Regions from separate parts of the Enterobacter vonholyi genome, predicted to be linked through region 2. Evidence: predicted binding sites of a transcription regulator. Region 2 holds the regulator's gene; each other region holds the start of a gene.
What was found. The regulator PurR, encoded in region 2, represses purine synthesis genes. The targets are predictions, from matches to a motif close to CANGCAAACGTTTGCNTG.
Positions count from the first base shown of each region.

Region 1 (2,202 bases), 1.5 Mb from region 2:
CCCGCAGAGATCAGCGTGACCGGCGTATTGGTGTCAACGGCCATAAAGAAATCGCCCGCCGGCGCGGCCAGATGCACCACGTCGCCCACGTTAGCTTCGTTGTGCAGCCAGCTGGAAACCTGACCGCCGTCCTCACGCTTCACCGCAATGCGGTAGCCTTTGCCGTTTGGCTTGCGGGTAAGGGAATACTGGCGGATCTCCTGATGCGGGAATCCTTCAGGCTTCAGCCACACGCCCAGATACTGCCCTGGCTGGTAATCGGCCACCGGTTGACCGTCCACCGGCTCAAACTCGAAGCTGGTGATTAAAGCGCTGCGCGGCGTTTTCTCAACGATGCGGAACGCGCGCGTGCCTTTCCAGCCGCCGTTCTTGCTGGCGTTTTCGCTGTAGATCTGCGCTTCACGGTTGATAAACACGTTTGCCAGTACCCCGTAGGCTTTACCCCAGGCGTCCAGCACCTCCTGACCGGGGCTGAACATCTCGTCCAGGGTTGCCAGAAGGTGTCCGCCCACAATGTTGTACTGTTCAGGTTGGATCTGGAAGCTGGTATGTTTCTGCGCGATTTTTTCCACCGCAGGCAGCAATGCTGGCAGGTTTTCAATATTGCTGGCGTAGGCCGCGATGGCGTTGAACAGCGCTTCACGCTGATCGCCGTTACGCTGGTTGCTCATGTTGAAAATTTCTTTGAGCTCCGGGTTGTGCGTGAACATGCGATCGTAGAAATGGGCGGTGAGTTTAGGGCCGGTTTCCACCAGCAGGGGGATGGTGGCCTTTACGGTAGCGATGGTTTGAGCGTCGAGCATAGCTGCTTCCTTCCGATGTGACTTTAATGATGTATTTTAAATGCATCTTATAAAAAATACCCCTGCGTTGTAAATGGTTCTTTGCAAGATGAAAAATATGCATCACAAACCTGAAAAGAAATCCGCTGGAAAGGGCGAGATCTTTATTCCTCAAACCCTTGCGTGGCGGGTAGGGAAACGTTTGCGTAAAATCGTTTGTCAAGACCTGTTATCACAGAACTAATCAGTTATACTGTTGCCCGTCGTCCAACAGGACTGCCTTTTCAGGCCAAAATTTACTTGTTAGCTGAGTCAGGAGATGCGGATGTTAAAGCGTGAAATGAACATTGCCGATTATGATGCCGAACTGTGGCAGGCTATGGAGCAGGAAAAAGTACGTCAGGAAGAGCACATCGAACTGATCGCCTCCGAAAACTACACCAGCCCGCGCGTTATGCAGGCGCAGGGTTCTCAGCTGACCAATAAATACGCTGAAGGTTACCCGGGCAAACGCTATTACGGCGGTTGCGAGTATGTTGATATCGTTGAGCAGCTGGCTATCGACCGTGCGAAAGAACTTTTTGGCGCTGACTACGCAAACGTGCAGCCGCACTCTGGCTCTCAGGCTAACTTCGCGGTCTACACCGCGCTGCTGCAGCCGGGCGATACCGTTCTGGGTATGAACCTGGCGCAGGGCGGCCACCTGACTCACGGCTCCCCGGTTAACTTCTCCGGCAAACTGTACAACATCATCCCTTACGGTATTGATGAGTCCGGTAAAATTGACTACGAAGACATGGCGAAGCAGGCTAAAGAGCACAAGCCGAAGATGATCATCGGTGGCTTCTCTGCTTACTCCGGTATCGTTGACTGGGCAAAAATGCGCGAAATCGCAGACAGCATCGGTGCTTACCTGTTCGTTGACATGGCGCACGTTGCGGGTCTGATCGCCGCAGGCGTTTACCCGAACCCGGTTCCACACGCTCACGTTGTGACCACCACCACCCACAAAACCCTGGCGGGTCCACGCGGTGGCCTGATCCTGGCGAAAGGCGGTGACGAAGAGCTGTACAAAAAACTGAACTCCGCTGTATTCCCAAGCGCGCAGGGTGGCCCGCTGATGCACGTTATCGCGGCAAAAGCGGTAGCGCTGAAAGAAGCGATGGAGCCAGAGTTCAAGGTTTACCAGCAGCAGGTTGCTAAGAACGCCAAAGCGATGGTGGAAGTCTTCCTGAACCGTGGCTACAAAGTGGTATCCGGCGGTACTGAAAACCACCTGTTCCTGTTGGATCTGGTTGATAAAAACCTGACCGGTAAAGAAGCTGACGCTGCCCTGGGCCGCGCCAACATCACCGTGAACAAAAACAGCGTGCCAAACGATCCTAAGAGCCCGTTCGTGACCTCCGGTATTCGTATCGGT
Region 1 covers NZ_CP162152.1:3,338,201-3,340,402, reverse strand. The annotation lists gene hmpA (NO-inducible flavohemoprotein) at 1-803, opposite strand, end outside; gene glyA (serine hydroxymethyltransferase) at 1,108-2,202, shown strand, end outside.
Region 1: a site for PurR is predicted at 974-991, ahead of glyA (serine hydroxymethyltransferase). Genes of this name have one in related genera too.

Region 2 (2,202 bases):
GCTGCGGGTCTCGCAGGAGGTGTTCAACGGGGTGTGGGATGCGCTGGCGGACGGCAGGGCGGAGATGGCGATTGGCGCGACGCAGGCGATCCCGGTCGGGGGACGTTACGCCTTTCGCGACATGGGGATGCTGAGCTGGAAATGCGTGGTGGCCAGCGATCATCCTCTGGCAGCGATGGACGGGCCGCTTAGCGACGATACGCTGCGCAACTGGCCCTCGCTGGTGCTGGAGGATACGTCCCGTTCATTGCCCAAGCGTATCACCTGGCTTCTGGACAACCAGCGGCGGGTGGTGGCTCCGGACTGGGAATCGTCGGCGACGTGCCTCAGTGCCGGACTGTGCGTCGCGATGGTGCCCGTTCATTTTGCGCGTCCGCGCATCAATACCGGCGAATGGGTTGAACTGACGCTGGAAAATCCGTTCCCGGACGCGGCCTGCTGCCTGACCTGGCAACAAAATGATGTCTCGCCCGCCATGGCCTGGCTGCTGGATTATCTGGGGGACAGCGAAACGCTGAACCGGGAATGGTTACGGGAGCCAGCGTAGCTGGCCCCGTAAAGGGATTAACGACGGTAGTCGCGGAACGGACCGTCCGCAACGGAACGGCGTTCAATCAGGCGCGGGTGAACTTCAATGGACTGCGACTCTTCGCGCTTGTTGACGATCCTGTCGAGCAGCATATTGAAGGCCGTTTCGCCCAGCGAATCTTTCGGCTGGTGAATGGTGGTCAGCGCTGGGGTGAAGAAGCGCGCGTTACGCACGTTGTCATACCCGATCACGGAAATATCCTGCGGTACGCGCAGACCCAGTTCATCGGCGGCGCAGAGCGCGCCCATGGCCATGATGTCACCCCCGCAGAAAACGGCGGTCGGACGGTGCGGCTGGGAAACGATCTGCTGCATTGCGCGGTAGCCTGATTCCGGCTCAAAGTCGCCCTGCACGATCCAGTTTTCCGGCACGGTGATCAGCGCTTCTTCCATCGCTTTCATAAAACCGGCAAGACGGCCCGCCCCGGTGTTGCGCTCCAGCGGACCCGGGATCACGCCAATCTCGCGGTGACCGCGTTCGATCAGGTAACGGCCGGCCATATAACCGCCTTCAAAGGCATTGTCGATAACGGAGTCGGTGAAATCTGCACGCGCTTCGCCCCAGTCCATAACGACCATGGGGATGTGGCGATACTCTTCGAGCATCGACAGCACGGATTCCGGGTACTCGGAACACATCACCAGCAGGCCGTCAACGCGCTTCTGAGCCATCATCGACAGGTAGGCGCGCTGTTTTTCAATGCTGTTCCACGCGTTGCCCAGAATCAGGGTATAGCCTTTCTGGAAGCAGTTTTTTTCAACCGCTTCAATGATCTCGGCAAAATAGGCCGCTTCACTACTGGTCGCCAGCAATCCAATGGACTTGGTGTGATTAACCTTAAGGCTACGCGCGACCGCACTTGGCGAATAATGCAGCTCCTTGATCGCTGCCCAGACGGCGTTGCGCGTCTCTTCCGCCACAAAGCGGGTTTTGTTAATTACATGTGATACGGTTGTAGTGGAAACGTTTGCGCGTTTTGCTACGTCTTTAATTGTTGCCATTAAATGTCACTCCAGACCATATCCTAAACTCCTGAAAAACTTGAAGGTAAACGTTTGCCTTCTCTCACCCTTATCACGCAATCTTGAATTGCGGCACGCCGGGAAAACGACACGGGACGTCAGGAGGGGGTCAATGGCCGGTACGCTAATAAATTTAGCGTGGAATTTTGTCCTATCTTGATGAAAAGGGGAAGAGGTAAAGTGGTTCTCAGTATAAATCCAGGAAGATTTTTGACGTAATCTGTGCAAAAATGAGCAAGCTCACTTTTCGTGTGGGGATTAAAAGGAGAAAAATTGATGAGTTCCGATCTTAAGTTTTCGCTGTTCACCACCGTTGTTGTGCTGGCTCTGATTGTTGCGGCCGGTCTGACGGCTGCGCTGCACTGATTTACGCGGAGGGAGAGCCTTCCCTCCCGACTCCCCGGATTGTTACTTCTCTGGCAAAAATCTTTTGCCATTTTGTTAACTTCTCATTTTTTGTGATTGATGTCATGCTTTCCGCTTCTTTGTTCTGTGTCACCACATGACACGGCATCCGGAGTTGACGCATGAAAATCAATTTTCCCCTGCTGGCCCTGGCGATTGGCGCTTTTGGGATTGGCACCACTGAAT
Region 2 covers NZ_CP162152.1:1,865,671-1,867,872, forward strand. The annotation lists gene punR (DNA-binding transcriptional activator PunR) at 1-547, shown strand, start outside; gene purR (HTH-type transcriptional repressor PurR) at 565-1,590, opposite strand; gene AB3N39_RS08895 (YnhF family membrane protein) at 1,888-1,977, shown strand; gene AB3N39_RS08900 (MFS transporter) at 2,139-2,202, shown strand, end outside.

Region 3 (2,202 bases), 870 kb from region 2:
GATTCATCAGGCGATTTCCGCCCAGCGCGTGCTGGCGCTGCATTACCGTGATGAAGCCGGACAGCTGTCTAAACGTGAGGTTCAGCCGCTGGGGCTATTCTTCTGGGGAGAGCGCTGGCTGCTGGCTGCGTGGTGTGAACGGCGCGATGACTATCGCTGTTTCCGGCTCGACCGATGCCTCAATATTGTGGCTACGGAGAGGCGTTTTAGCGAGAGCGCGGACAGGTCTCTGGCGGATTTTTTGCGGAAGGTGAAGCAGTAAAAGGCCGGGTGGCGGCTACGCCTTACCCGGCCTACATTTGGGTCGTAGGCCCGGTAAGCGTAGCGCCACCGGGCGAAACCCACACTGATTAGAAGTTGTAACCTACAACCAGGTAACCACCCCAACCGGTAGAACGGACGTTTTCTTTCATCCAATTCAGGTCGGCGTCGTCGTTCCACTGGCCGCCGTTGTGCCAGTAACGCGCCACTACAGAGTAGTGCCAGTGATCGTAGTTCAGCGCCAGGATGTGGCTGGAGGCGATGGAGTCGTTAGTACGCTGTTTAATACCGTTCTCTGCGTAACCGCTCTTATCTCCCAGTTCTGAACCCCAGTCGAAGTTGGTGAAGCCGATGTAGCTCAGGTTACCGCCCCACAGCTGAGTGATTGGTACAAAGTATTTCACTTTGAAACGGTAGCCATCCCACTCATTCTGGTTTTCTGCACCGTAGTTCTGCCACTGGTATTTCGCGTAAACGTTCAGGGACAGGCTCATTGGCAGGCCGGTGTCGATGTCCGTACCCAGACCCATATACCAGGTGCTCTGACGACCAGACTCGTTGCGGCCCATGTCGTAGATATAGTTGTTCGCGAAGTACCACTCTTTGAACGGACCGAAGCTGAGGTCGGTGCCGGTCAGCTTGTCGATGGAGAAGCGCGGCTCGATCTCCATGAACAGCGGAGAACCGTGGTTCCAGATACCTTTTGCCTGAGAGTTACCGCCGAAGAAGACCGGTGCATCCATGTAGCCGTAGAAATCAAACCAGTCTTTCTTGGCGAATGCTTCGTACTCCAGGTAGGTATCGTTGCGGATCTGTGGTCCGAAACGGGTGTGGTAGCTGCCGACTACGTTAACGCTCTGGTGCCACCAGTCGGAGAGGTATTGTGGTTTATCGTTTTCCGCTGCGTTAACAGTGAAAGAGGAAGAAAGTGCCAGCACGGCGCCAGCTGCGAGTAATGTTTTTTTCATAATCATGCCACTGATTGAAATTCCCTTTCGGGAGTGAAAAATGCGCGAATTGCGTTTCTAAATATTTCGTGTTTCTGCGGTGCCTATTATAGGAATCCCTGCTCACAAAAATATGTGTTGTTTCACATATCTCTCACACGCGTAATCGATTGCGTTCACGTTTGCGTACTTTAAACGGGCGGGATTGTAGCGGCAATCATTTATGTTGCCAATCCATACGAAATGTAAATGTTAGCGGAGTGACATTGCGCTCCGCTAAAAAGGAGGGGATTAGTGCGCGGCGGGTTGAATGTCGTGAATGCGGATAAAGCCTAACTGTTCCGGCGTAACGCCGCTTAACTGAAGCGGAATATCCACATCGCTTGGTGCTAAAACACTGGCCGGGGCGGTGAAGAGCTGATTCTTCACGTTCACCTCCTGGTAGTTCTCCGTTGTGCCCTGGATCTGCCCCCACTCGACGGTGCCGCTGAAGGCTGGCAGCGGATCGTTGGACTCTCCCTGGATGCGTAATGTTGCGCGAGTACCATCTGCGTTCGCTGCCACATTCACCAGAGACATTTTTAGCGTGCCGATCTGACTATTGAGACGCGCAGGCGTATTCGCGCCCGGCAGCAGATAAACCCCGCTGCTGGATTTGGCATTCAGCGCGTTTTGCTGGGTGATTTTCACCGTTTCTTTGTTCAGCTTGTCCATCGCCGTATTGAGCGTATTGACGCTCTGTTTCAACTGACGGACTTCGGTTTGCTGTGCACAGGCGCTAAGGGTGAAGAGGCTCCCCACCAGCAATATTTTCAGGTAACGTCTTGTCATTGCGTTTATTTCCTTGAAATAACGGATCGCCTTAATGGTAGCCAGCATCATCATGTGAGATATAGATCCTTTGTCTCAAAAAGCTCTTCCTTTGTTGTCAGGCCAGATCAGGGTAAAATGAAAATTAGTTAACCAGATAACAGGGATACCGTATGCATTGCCC
Region 3 covers NZ_CP162152.1:996,288-998,489, forward strand. The annotation lists gene AB3N39_RS04650 (YafY family protein) at 1-262, shown strand, start outside; gene AB3N39_RS04655 (nucleoside-specific channel-forming protein Tsx) at 351-1,229, opposite strand; gene AB3N39_RS04660 (DUF3251 domain-containing protein) at 1,500-2,039, opposite strand; gene nrdR (transcriptional regulator NrdR) at 2,192-2,202, shown strand, end outside.
Region 3: a site for PurR is predicted at 1,368-1,385, ahead of AB3N39_RS04655 (nucleoside-specific channel-forming protein Tsx). Genes of this name have one in related genera too.